2 regions of the Streptomyces sp. Je 1-369 genome follow, and region 2 is predicted to be linked to the other one. Evidence: riboswitches for the same ligand, from Rfam matches in the RefSeq annotation. Region 2 holds a riboswitch; the other holds the start of a gene.

The links. A riboswitch is a leader RNA that binds a small molecule or an ion and turns the genes downstream of it on or off. The one in region 2 is predicted to bind thiamine pyrophosphate.
Region 1: linked by a shared signal. The riboswitch ahead of NOO62_RS28870 (thiamine ABC transporter substrate binding subunit) and the one ahead of thiO (glycine oxidase ThiO) in region 2 are both predicted to bind thiamine pyrophosphate.

Annotation. Positions count from the first base shown of each region.
Region 1 covers NZ_CP101750.1:6,336,141-6,342,032, reverse strand. The annotation lists gene NOO62_RS28880 (ABC transporter ATP-binding protein) at 1-229, opposite strand, end outside; gene NOO62_RS28875 (ABC transporter permease) at 229-1,920, opposite strand; gene NOO62_RS28870 (thiamine ABC transporter substrate binding subunit) at 1,896-2,981, opposite strand; TPP riboswitch at 3,058-3,174, opposite strand; gene rlmN (23S rRNA (adenine(2503)-C(2))-methyltransferase RlmN) at 3,215-4,321, opposite strand; gene NOO62_RS28860 (phosphatidate cytidylyltransferase) at 4,414-5,523, opposite strand; gene frr (ribosome recycling factor) at 5,561-5,892, opposite strand, start outside.
Region 2 covers NZ_CP101750.1:2,442,869-2,448,760, reverse strand. The annotation lists gene NOO62_RS11205 (thiazole synthase) at 1-189, opposite strand, end outside; gene thiS (sulfur carrier protein ThiS) at 195-407, opposite strand; gene thiO (glycine oxidase ThiO) at 404-1,618, opposite strand; TPP riboswitch at 1,616-1,729, opposite strand; gene NOO62_RS11190 (NAD(P)/FAD-dependent oxidoreductase) at 1,860-3,110, shown strand; gene NOO62_RS11185 (Rv2175c family DNA-binding protein) at 3,176-3,541, shown strand; gene thiE (thiamine phosphate synthase) at 3,618-4,274, shown strand; gene metF (methylenetetrahydrofolate reductase [NAD(P)H]) at 4,378-5,295, shown strand; gene NOO62_RS11170 (hypothetical protein) at 5,350-5,892, shown strand, end outside.

The DNA.
Region 1 (5,892 bases), 3.9 Mb from region 2:
GCTTGTGAGCGGGCACCCCGCGCTGGTCGCGCCCGTCGAGGACGACCTGCCCCGCGTCGAGCCCCTGGAGCCCGGCGACGGCCCGCAGCAGCGTCGACTTGCCGCTGCCGCTCGGCCCGAGCACACAGACGATCTCGTGCTCGGCGACGTCGAGGTCGACAGCGTCGAGCACGGCCCGCGCCCCGAACCGTACCGTCGCGTCCCGCAGGCTCAGCAGTGCGTCCGTCATCAGAACTCCCCCGTGGTGCGGCCGGTCCGTACGCGTTCCAGGAGCAGCAGGGACACCGCGCACACCACCATGAGAATCGTCGAGAGGGCCATCGCCTGGCCGTAGTTGAGGTCGCCCGCGCGGCCGAGGAGGCGGGCCACGGCGACCGGCAGCGTCGGGTTGTCGGGCCGTGCGATGAAGACCGTCGCCCCGAACTCGCCGAGCGAGACGGCGAAGGCGAACCCGGCGGCGATCAGCAGCGCCCGCCACACCATCGGCAGGTCGACCTCGCGCCACGCCCGCAGCGGCGACGCGCCGAGCACGGCCGCCGCCTCGCGGAGTCTGCCGTCCACCGCGCGCAGGACGGGCAGCATGGTGCGTACGACGAAGGGCACGCCGACCAGGGCCTGGGCGAGCGGCACCAGGATCCAGGAGGACCGCAGGTCGAGCGGCGGCTTGTCGAGCGTGATCAGGAACCCGAAGCCGACGGTCACGGCCGACACGCCGAGCGGCAGCATGAGCAGCGCGTCGAACCCGCGCACGAGACGCCCCGCGCGCCGCGTGAGGGCGGCGGCCGCGAGCCCACCGATCACCACGGCGATGGCCGTGGCGACGATCGCGTACTGCAGTGAGTTCCCGATCGCCTCGATCGGCGGCACGAGGAAGGCACCGCCGTCCGCCGAGGTCAGCTCCTTGTAGTACGCGAACCCGAAGCCGTCGGGCCCGTCGAAGGACCGCTGAACCAGCACACCGAGCGGCAACAGGATCAGCAGCACAACCGTCACCATGACGAACCCCAGCAGCGTCCACTGCCCGGCGCCACGCGGCCTGCGTGCCACGGCGGACGCGTCGACGAGCTTCAGCGCGCTCTCGCGCCGCCGCACCGTCCACGCGTGGATCGCCAGGATCAGGCCGACCGCGGCGAACTGCACGAGGGTCAGGACGGCGGCCGTCGGCAGATCGAGGAGCTGCGCGGTCTGCCGGTAGATCTCCACTTCGAGCGTCGAGTACGCCGGACCCCCGAGGATCTGCACCACGCCGAAGGAGGTGAAGGTGAAGAGGAAGACCATGAGCGCGGCGGCCGCCACGGCCGGTGCGAGCGCGGGCAGCGTCACCGTCCGCCACGCCGTCCACCGGGAGGCGCCGAGCATCCGCGCGGCCTCCTCCTGGCGCGGGTCGAGTTGTGACCAGAGGCCGCCCACGGTCCGTACGACGACGGCGTAGTTGAAGAAGACGTGCGCGAGCAGGATCGCCCACACCGTGGTGTCAAGGCGTACGCCCCACAGCTCGTCGAAGAGCCCGCCCCGCCCGATCAGCGCGAGGAACGCCGTGCCGACGACGACCGTCGGCAGCACGAACGGCACGGTGACGACGGCCCGCAGCACCCGCTTGCCCGGGAAGTCGAAGCGCGCGAAGACGTACGCGCCGGGGAGCGCGATCAGCAGCGTCAGCGCCGTCGACGCGAGCGCCTGCCAGGTGGTGAACCACAGCACGTGCCGGATGTCGGACTCCCCGAGCACGTCCGTGATCCGCCCGAACTGCCAGACGCCGCCGATGTGCAGCCCGCGTGCGACGATCGCCGAGACCGGGTAGGCGAAGAAGAGCGCGAAGAACGCGACGGGTACGGCCATCAGACCGAGCCGCGCCGCGCTCCCGCGCCGGGACCCCGCGTGTGGACGGGGTTTCGCTACTTCAGTACGAGCGAGGTCCACGACTTGATCCACGGCTCGCGGTTGTCGGCGATCTTCTTCGGGTCCATGGTCTGCGGCGCGTCGACGGTCACGCCGTGCTCGGTGAACAGCTTCGGCAGCTTGGTGCCCTCGCGGACCGGGTTCACGAACATGCTGAGCGGCATGTCCTCCTGGAACTCCTGGCTCGCAAGGAAGTCGAGGAGCGCCTTGCCGCCCTTCTCGTTCCCGGCGTTGCTGAGCAGGCCCGCGTACTCGACCTGGCGGAAGCACGTGCCGGTCGCGACGCCGGTCGGCGCCTGCTTGGGCTGCGGCTTGCCGTAGAGGACCTCGACGGGCGGCGAGGAGGCGTACGAGACCACGAGCGGCCGGTCCCCCTTGGCCTTCTTGCCGCCCGCGGACCCGGAGAACTCCTCGTTGTAGGCCTGCTCCCAGCCGTCGACGACCTTGACGCCGTTGGCCTTGAGCTTCTTCCAGTACCCCGTCCAGCCGTCGTCCCCGTACTTGGCGGCGGTGCCGAGCAGGAAGCCGAGGCCGGGCGACGAGGTCGAGGCGTTCTCGGTGACGAGCAGGTTCCTGTAAGCGGGCTCGGTCAGATCAGCGAAGGACTTCGGCGGCGCGAGCTTCTTGTCGGCGAAGTACTTCTTGTCGTAGTTGACGCAGATGTCACCGCTGTCGACGGGCGTGACGCGATGCTTGCCCCCGTCGACCCGAAACTCCGGCTTGACCTCGTCCGAGCCCTTGACCTCGTAGGACTGGAAGAGCCCGTTGTCGAGCGCCCGCGAGAGCAGCGTGTTGTCGACGCCGAAGAAGACGTCGCCCTGGGGGTTGTCCTTGGAGAGGATCGCCTTGTTCACGGCGGCACCCGCGTCACCGTCCTTGAGGACCTTGACCTTGTACCCGGACCGCTTCTCGAAGTCCTTCAACACGTCCTTGGAGACATTGAAGGAGTCATGACTGACGAGGGTGACACTCTTCGAGTCGGATGTGCCGGACCCACCGTCGGAGCTGCCGCACGCGGAGACGGCGACGAGCCCGATGCCCACCGCCACGGCGGTGAACGTGACCTTCTTGGTGCTGCTCACTGACTTTCCTCCTGGGTGACCAGGAGAAGACGCGGCCCCGCCCGCACGCCAATGGCACGCGGGCAGGGCGCTACAGCTTGAGTGATGCCCGAACTTCCTACCCAGAATGACCTGGGCGAGGTTCAGAGGGTCTGCGGCCCACCTGTCCAAGTGGCCGCACTCTCAGCGCTGTGGCGCTCCCCTGTCGGAATATGCAGATGTGTGTACTCGTACGGAGCCGTACGCCCGCCAGACTACCTCTCGGCCGCCGCCAGCTGGCCGCACGCCCCGTCGATCTCCTGGCCCCGGGTGTCCCGGATCGTGACCGGCACACCGTGGGCGGCGATGGCCTCCACGAAGGCCTTCTCGTCCTCGGGCCGCGAGGCCGTCCACTTGGAGCCCGGCGTCGGGTTGAGCGGAATGAGGTTGACGTGCACGGGCTTGCCCTTCAGCAGCCGCCCGAGCCGGTCACCACGCCAGGCCTGGTCGTTGATGTCGCGGATCAGCGCGTACTCGATGGAGAGCCGGCGCCCGGACTTCGCGGCGTACTCCCACCCCGCGTCCAGCACCTCCCGCACCTTCCACCGCGTGTTGACGGGCACGAGGGTGTCGCGCAGCTCGTCGTCCGGCGCGTGCAGCGAGATCGCGAGCCGGCACTTGAAGCCCTCGTCCGAGAACCGGTGGATGGCGGGCACGAGACCCACGGTCGACACGGTGATCCCGCGCTGCGAGAGCCCCAGGCCGTCGGGCTCGGGGTCGGTGAGGCGTCGAATGGCCCCGGCCACGCGGTTGTAGTTGGCCAGCGGCTCGCCCATGCCCATGAACACGATGTTCGACAGCCGGGCGGGCCCGCCCGGAATCTCACCGTCCCGGAGCGCACGCATGCCATCAACGATCTGATGCACGATCTCACCGGTCGACAGGTTCCGGTCGAGACCGGCCTGTCCCGTGGCACAGAACGGACAGTTCATGCCGCAGCCCGCCTGCGAGCTGATGCACATGGTGACCCGGTCCGGATACCGCATGAGCACCGACTCGACGAGCGTCCCGTCGAACAGCCGCCACAACGTCTTGCGCGTCGTGTCGTCGTCACAGCTGATGTGCCGCACCACGGACATCAGATCGGGCAGCAACGCCTCCCGCAGCTTCTCGCGCGACCCGGCCGGAATGTCGGTCCACTCGGCCGGGTCGTGCGCATACCGCGCGAAGTAGTGCTGCGACAGCTGCTTGGCACGGAACGGCTTCTCGCCAGTGGCGGCGACGGCTTCCTTGCGCTCGGCGGGCGTGAGGTCAGCGATGTGCCGCGGGGGCTTCTTGGCACCGCGGGGCGCGACGAAAGTGAGTTCTCCGGGTACAGGCATGGTCCTTCCAGTGTCGCAGACATACGACAAGGGGCCCGCCGCCCTGTGGACAACGAACCCCTCACGCACATCTACGCAGGTCAGACCCCGTGTCAGCCGGACCCCACGAACGCCACGAGCAGCAGCCACACCACTGGGGCGGTCGGCAGCAGGGAGTCCAGGCGGTCCATGATGCCGCCGTGGCCGGGCAGCAGCGTGCCCATGTCCTTGATGCCGAGGTCGCGCTTGATCATCGACTCACCGAGGTCGCCGAGCGTGGCGCTCGCCGCGACGGCGAAGCCGATCACCAGGCCCTGCCACCACACACCGTCGTCGATGAGGAAGTGCAGGCACAGCGCGCCCGCCGCCATCGCGAAGGTGACCGCGCCGACCAGGCCCTCACGGGTCTTGCCGGGGCTGATGCGCGGCGCCAGCTTGTGCTTGCCGAAGCGCCAGCCGATCGCGTACGCACCCGTGTCGCTGACCACGGTCAGGAGCAGGAACGTGAGGACCCGCTGCGGACCGTCGTCCGCGGTGAGCATCAGCGCCACGAAGGTCGCGAGGAACGGGACGTAGAAGGCCGCGAAGACCCCCGCCGTGACGTCCTTCAGATAGCCCTCGGGCGGCTCCGTCATGCGCCAGACGAGGACGGCGAGCGCGGTGAGCGCCATCGCGACCCACGCGCCCTCGGTCCCGCGCACGTACCCCGCGACGACCATCGCCGCGCCGCCCACCGCGAGCGGCACGAGGGGCGCCTTGATGCCCTTGCGCTCCTCCAGGCGGGAGGTGAGCTCCCACAGACCGACCACGACGGCGACCGCTATGACGCCGATGAAGACGGCCTTCACGATGAACAGCGACGCGATGATCACCGCGCCGAGTCCCACACCGACTCCTATGGCTGCCCCGAGATCGCGGCCCGCGCTCTTCTTCTGCGGTGCGGCCGGGGCGGGCTGCGGCTGTGGTGCGCTGGGCATGGGCTCCTGCGGAGGCTCGTCACGGAACAGGGGGCCGCCCATCCGAGTGGCCCCCCGGTCGTCGTCCTGGTCTCCGCCGGTCACGGGTACGTCGGGCACGATGGGCATGGGCTGCGTCTCGGACGGAAACAGCGCGTCCTGCGCATCGTACGCGGGACCCGGCGGGGTCGCCCCCTGGCCGGGCCCCTGGTCGGACGGCCCCCAATACCCGGTTCTGGGCGGCGCCCCCCAGGAAGAGTCGTTCACGGATCGATTTCCTGATTCCTCGGACTCGAGCCTCGGCTCAGACTTCGAGCAGCTCGGCTTCCTTGTGCTTGAGCAGCTCGTCCACCTGGGCGACGTACTTCGCGGTGGTGTCGTCGAGCTCCTTCTCGGCGCGGCGCCCCTCGTCCTCGCCGACGTCGCCGTCCTTGATCGCCTTGTCGAAGGCCTCCTTGGCCTTGCGACGGATCGACCGGATCGAGATCTTGGAGTCCTCGGCCTTGGTCTTGGCGACCTTGATGAACTCCTTGCGGCGGTCCTGGGTGAGCTCGGGGAAGGTCACCCGGATGATGTTGCCGTCGTTGCTCGGGTTGACGCCGAGGTCGGAGTCCCGGATGGCCTGCTCGATGTTGC
Region 2 (5,892 bases):
CCGGTCGAGCACGGAGAGCACGGAACCCTGGACGCCCGGGTCGAGCCTGCGCATCGCGACCGTGGTCAGCTCCGTGCCGGACGCGACGAGGGACCGCTCCAGGATGTCGAGGCTGGGCGCCCCGCCCGTGCCCATGATCAGGCGCGAGGAGAGGGTGAGCCCGCCGATGACGAAGGGGTCGTCTGCCATGGTGTTCAGCCTCCCTGTACGGCGGTGAGTACTTCGACGCGGTCACCCGCGGAGAGGGCCGTGGTGGGCCACTGCGCGCGCGGGACGACGGTTTCGTTGAGGGCGGCGGCGACACCGGAGTGCGCCGAGGAGAGGGTGGCCACGAGGGCTTCGAGCGTGGTGCCCGAGGCCACCTCGCGTTCCTCCCCGTTGACGGAGACGGCGAAGGGTGTGCTCATGCGGGCTGCTCCGTGTCGTGCTGCGTGCGGGCCGGGGCGGAGATCTCGGGGGACGCGCCGTCGAAGCGGCGCGGGGTGAACGGGAGCGCCTCTTCCGGGAGCGCGCCCGTGGTCAGGGCGTGCGCCATGACGTCGCCCGTGACGGGCGTCAGGAGGACGCCGTTGCGGAAGTGCCCGGTGGCCAGGTGGAGCCCGTCGAGCCGTGTCGGGCCGAGCATCGGCGCGTTGTCGGGGGAGCCGGGGCGCAGACCCGCGCGGGTCTCGGTCAGCGGCAGCTCGGTGATGCCGGGCACGAGCTCGTGCGCGTCCCGCAGCAGTTCGTACACGCCGCCCGCGGTGACCGTGGTGTCCCAGCCGAGCTCCTCGCTGGTCGCGCCGACGACGAGCTCGCCGTTCTCGCGCGGCACGAGGTAGACGTGGCTGCCGCGCACCACGGCCCGCACGGTGCGGCTCAGGAACGGGGCGTAGGGCCCGGGCACCGTAAGACGCAGGACCTGGCCCTTGACGGGGCGCACGGGCGGCAGGACGTCGTCGGGGACGCCCGCGAGGCGCCCGCTGAGGCTGCCCGCCGCGAGGACCGTCAGACCCGCGCCCAGCTCGGTGCCGTCCGCGAGGACGACGCCGTGCGCACGGTCGCGTACGACCGACAGACGCTCGGCCCAGGCGCGGTGGAAGACCACACCGGCCCGCTCGCAGGCCACCACGAGCGCGCCCGCGAGCCGCCGCGGGTCGATCTGGTGATCGCCGTCGACCCGAAGGCCGCCGCGCACACCCGGCGCCAGCATCGGTTCGAGGCGACGGCACTCGCGGCCGTTCAGCCACTCGGACTCCAGGCCCGAACGCTGCTGCAGGGCGTGCAGTTCGCGCAGGTGGGCACGGTCGTCGGAGTCCAGCGCGACGGCGAGCGTGCCGCACGCGCGGTAGCCGAGGTCGTGGCCGCTCGCCTCGGTCAGCTCGTCGGCGAACGCCGGATAGCGCCGCGCGGAGGCGATGTTGAGGCCGAGCAACGTCTGCTCGCCGTAGTGGAGTTCGGTGACGGCGGCCAGCATGCCCGCCGCGACCTGGGCGGCGCCGCCGCCCGGCTCGGGGTCCACGACCGCCACGGAGAGCCCCCGCTGCGCGGTCCGCCAGGCCGTGACCAGGCCGATGATGCCGCCTCCGACGATCAGGACGTCAGAGGTGGCGGATGGTGATGTCGTACGTGGATGCATGGGCGTCCAGCCCCTCCCTTCGCCGGCATGACCCGGATCAGGTTCGTACGGTCGGAGGCCGTCCCAGCCTCCCTCTCAGCCCGGTGCGTCCGGGCTCCCGCGAGTGCTCTGCACGGGCCACCCTAGCCCGTCGCTTCGTGCGGCAGTAGGGGAGCTGTCCGGGTATGGGCGGTGACGTTGTGTCAGAGATCTCCCCGACCACACCTGAGGGCGCCCTCGACAACCGCCCTAGAGTGATCGGGTGAGCGAGCAGCAGAGGCAGAGCGAGCAGCAGCAGAGCGGGAAGCGGCGACAGGCGGAGCGGCACGTCGTGGTCGTCGGCGCCGGGATGGCCGGCGTGCAGACCGCGGTGGCCCTGCGCGAGCAGGGCTTCACGGGCCGGGTCACCCTCGTCGGCGCCGAGCCGCACCCGCCGTACGACAGGCCACCGCTGTCCAAGGCGGTGCTGCTCGGCAAGGCGGAGGGCTCCACCTTCGACATCGACTTCCCGGCGCTCGGCATCGAGCTGGACCTGGGCCGCGAGGTCACCGGCGTGCGCCCCGCCGACCACGAGCTGGACACCGCCGACGGGGCCCTCACGTACGACGTCCTGGTCCTCGCGACCGGCGCCGAACCGATCCGCCTGCCCGGCACCGAGAACATCCCCGGCGTGCACCTGCTGCGCACCCTGGACGACGCCGCGCGGCTGCGCCCGGTCCTCGCGGGGCAGCACGACGTGGTGGTCGTCGGGGCGGGCTGGATCGGCGCGGAGTTCGCGACCGCCGCGCGCGAGGCGGGCTGCTCCGTCACCGTCGTCGAGGCCGCGGGCAGGCCGCTCGCGGGGGCGCTCCCCGAGGAGGTCGCGGCCCCCATGGCGGGCTGGTACGCGGACTCCGGAGCGGTCCTGCGCACCCACGCGCGCGTGGAGCGCGTCGAACCCGGCGCCGTCGTCCTGTCCGACGGGACCACGCTGCCCGCGACCGCCGTCGTCGTCGGCATCGGGGCACGGCCCGCGACGGGCTGGCTCACCGGCTCCGGCATCGAGCTCGGCACGCACCGCGAGGTCGTCACCGACGAGGGCCTGCGCACGTCGGCGCCGGACGTGTACGCGGTCGGGGACTGCGCCTCGTTCCCCTCCGGCCGGTACGGCGAGCGGCTCCTCGTGCACCACTGGGACAACGCACTCCAGGGGCCGCGCACGGTGGCGGCGAACATCATCGGTGAGACGCCGGCCGCGTACGACCCCGTGCCGTACTTCTGGTCGGAGCAGTTCGGCCGCTTCGTGCAGTACGCGGGACATCACGCCGGGGCCGACGAGCTGGTGTGGCGCGGGGACCCGGACGGCATGGCCTGGTCGGTGTGCTGGCTGCGGGACGGCGCCCTGGTCGCGGTTCTCGCCGTGGGCCGCCCCAGGGACCTGGCGCAGGGCCGTCGGCTGATCGAGTCGGGTGCGCGCCTCGACCCGGCACTGACGGCGGACCCGTCGATTCCGCTGAAGAAGGCGGTGCTGTAGCGGGCCGCTCGCCGGTGGGGCGGTGCCACCCGGTGCGTGTCAGTGGCCGGAGATACGCTTGACCCGTGACCGAGATTGACGCAAAGACCGATGCTCTCGTCCCCGAGTGGCTGCACCTCCCCGACATCGCGGAGATGCTCGACATCGAGGTGACCCGTGTGCGCCAGCTGGTCAAGGAGGGCCAGGTGATCGCCGTGCGCCGCGGGGAGAACCGGGCGCTCCAGGTGCCGGCCGCCTTCATCGACGGCGACAAGGTCGTCAAGGGCCTCAGCGGCACCCTGACGCTCCTGCGGGACGACGGTTTCTCCGACGAAGAGATGCTCGAATGGCTCTTCACCCCCGACCCGAGCCTGCCCGGCACCCCCGCGCAGGCGCTGAGCGAGAATCGCGGCACGGAGGTGAAGCGCCGCGCCCAGGCGCTCGCCGTCTGACCTGAACACATCGTCCGGTGTGCGGGCCGCTGATCCCACGCGGCCCGCACACCACCGACAACGGGGGGACCTCTCCATGGCCGCAGACCGCCGCGACCGGCTCGCCGACGCCCGGCTCTACCTGTGCACGGATGCCCGCAGGCGCCAGGGGGACCTCCCCGAGTTCCTCGACGCCGTCCTCGCGGGCGGCGTCGACATCGTGCAGCTGCGCGACAAGGGCATGGAGGCCGGCGAGGAGCTGGAGCACCTCCGAGTCTTCGCGGACGCCGCCTGCAGGCACGGCAAGCTCTTCGCCGTGAACGACCGCGCGGACGTCGCCCACGCCATCGGCGCCGACGTGCTGCACCTCGGCCAGGGCGACCTGCCCGTCCCCGCGGCCCGCGCCATCCTCGGCGGCAGCGCCGACGTGCTGATCGGCCGCTCCACGCACGCCGAGTCGGAGGCCGCCGCGGCCGCCGTCCAGGAGGGCGTGGACTACTTCTGCACGGGACCCTGCTGGCCCACGCCCACCAAGCCGGGCCGCCATGCCCCGGGCCTCGACCTGGTCAGGTACACGGCCTCGCTCGGCACGGACCGCCCCTGGTTCGCCATCGGCGGCATCGACGCGGACAACCTCGACGAGGTCCTCGACGCGGGCGCGCGGCGCGTCGTCGTCGTACGGGCGATCACCGAGGCCGACGACCCCGGAGCGGCGGCCGCGGAGTTCGCGAAGCGGCTGCGCGACGCCGGGTGAGGCGTGGCCCGGGAGTGTCCGATCCGTGGACAAGAAACCGGCAAACCGGCCAAAACTTCCGGCCCCGGTTGGGGGACCGCCCGGGCCTGGCTAACCTGCCCATATGGCCCTAGGCACAGCTTCGACCAGGACTGACCGTGCGCGCACGGTTCGCGACATGCTCGCGACCGGTAAGACGACGTTCTCGTTCGAGTTCTCCGCGCCGAAAACCCCGAAGGGGGAGCGGAACCTCTGGAACGCGCTGCGCAGGGTCGAGGCGGTCGCCCCGGACTTCGTCTCCGTGACCTACGGTGCGGGTGGTTCCACCCGCACCGGCACGGTCAAGGAGACCCAGCAGATCGTCGCCGACACGACGCTGACGCCGGTCGCGCACCTGACGGCGGTCGACCACTCCGTGGCCGAGCTGCGCAACATCATCGGGCAGTACGCGGACGCGGGCATCAGGAACATGCTCGCGGTCCGCGGCGACCCGCCCGGCGACCCGCTCGGCGACTGGATCGCCCACCCCGAGGGCCTCACCTACGCCGCCGAACTGGTCGAACTCATCAAGGAGTCCGGCGACTTCTGCGTGGGCGTCGCCGCCTTCCCGGCGATGCACCCGCGCTCGCCCGACTGGGAGACCGACACCCGGCACTTCATCGACAAGTGCCGGGCAGGCGCGGACTACGCGATCACGCAGATGTTCTTCGACCCCGAGGAGTACCTGCGGCTGCGCGACCGCGTCGAGGCGGCGGGCTGCGCCACGCCGATCATCCCCGAGATGATGCCGGTCACCAACGTCCGCCAGCTCGACCGGCTGCCTCAGCTCAGCAACGCCGTGTTCCCGGCCGAGCTGAAAGAGAGGATCCTCGCGGTCAAGGACGATCCCGCCGCTGTACGCTCCATTGGCATCGAGTTCGCGACGGAGTTCTGCGCGCGGCTGCTGGCCGAAGGTGTGCCGGGGCTGCACTTCATCACGCTCAACAACTCCACGGCGACGCTGGAAATCTACGAGAATCTGGGCCTGCACCACCAGGCCTGAAGCGGTCGTACCCGTACCCGTACCAGCGGGCGGCCGCAGGGGAGAGGGGCGTACATGGGCTGGACGGTCCTCTACATCGCGTTCGCATTCGTCGCGCTGTGGCTGCTCGGCGAGGTGCTGTTGCAGTACAAGGCCAGGCTGCGCTGGCGCCTGCTGGCCTTCGTCGGCTTCCTCGGTGTCGTCGTCGGCGTGCTGATTCCGTCGGTGTGGATCATCGGGCTGGGTGCCATCGCCTTCGCCACGGGCCAGACGTACGTGACGCTGTCGTTCCGCAAGGGCTTCTCCACCGGCTGGGCGCTCGGCGGACGGCCGGGCCTGAGCAAGCGCCGCAGGGCACCGGCGCGGGCCGCCGCCAAGGAGCCGACGCTGCAGGTCTCCGACCTGGAGTACGAGCAGGTCCCGCCGCCCCCCGCGCACGGCCCCGACATCCCTGACGTCCCCGACGTTCCCGGGGGCGGGGTGTACGCGCCGGAGCCGATGCCCGACGACACCGGTCAGTACGGCGTGTACAACGACGCGGCCCACGCCCCGCCCGCGGCGGGCAACGCCCACCAGAGCGAGGGCTACGGCTACGACGCGGCGGCCTTCGGCGGCTAC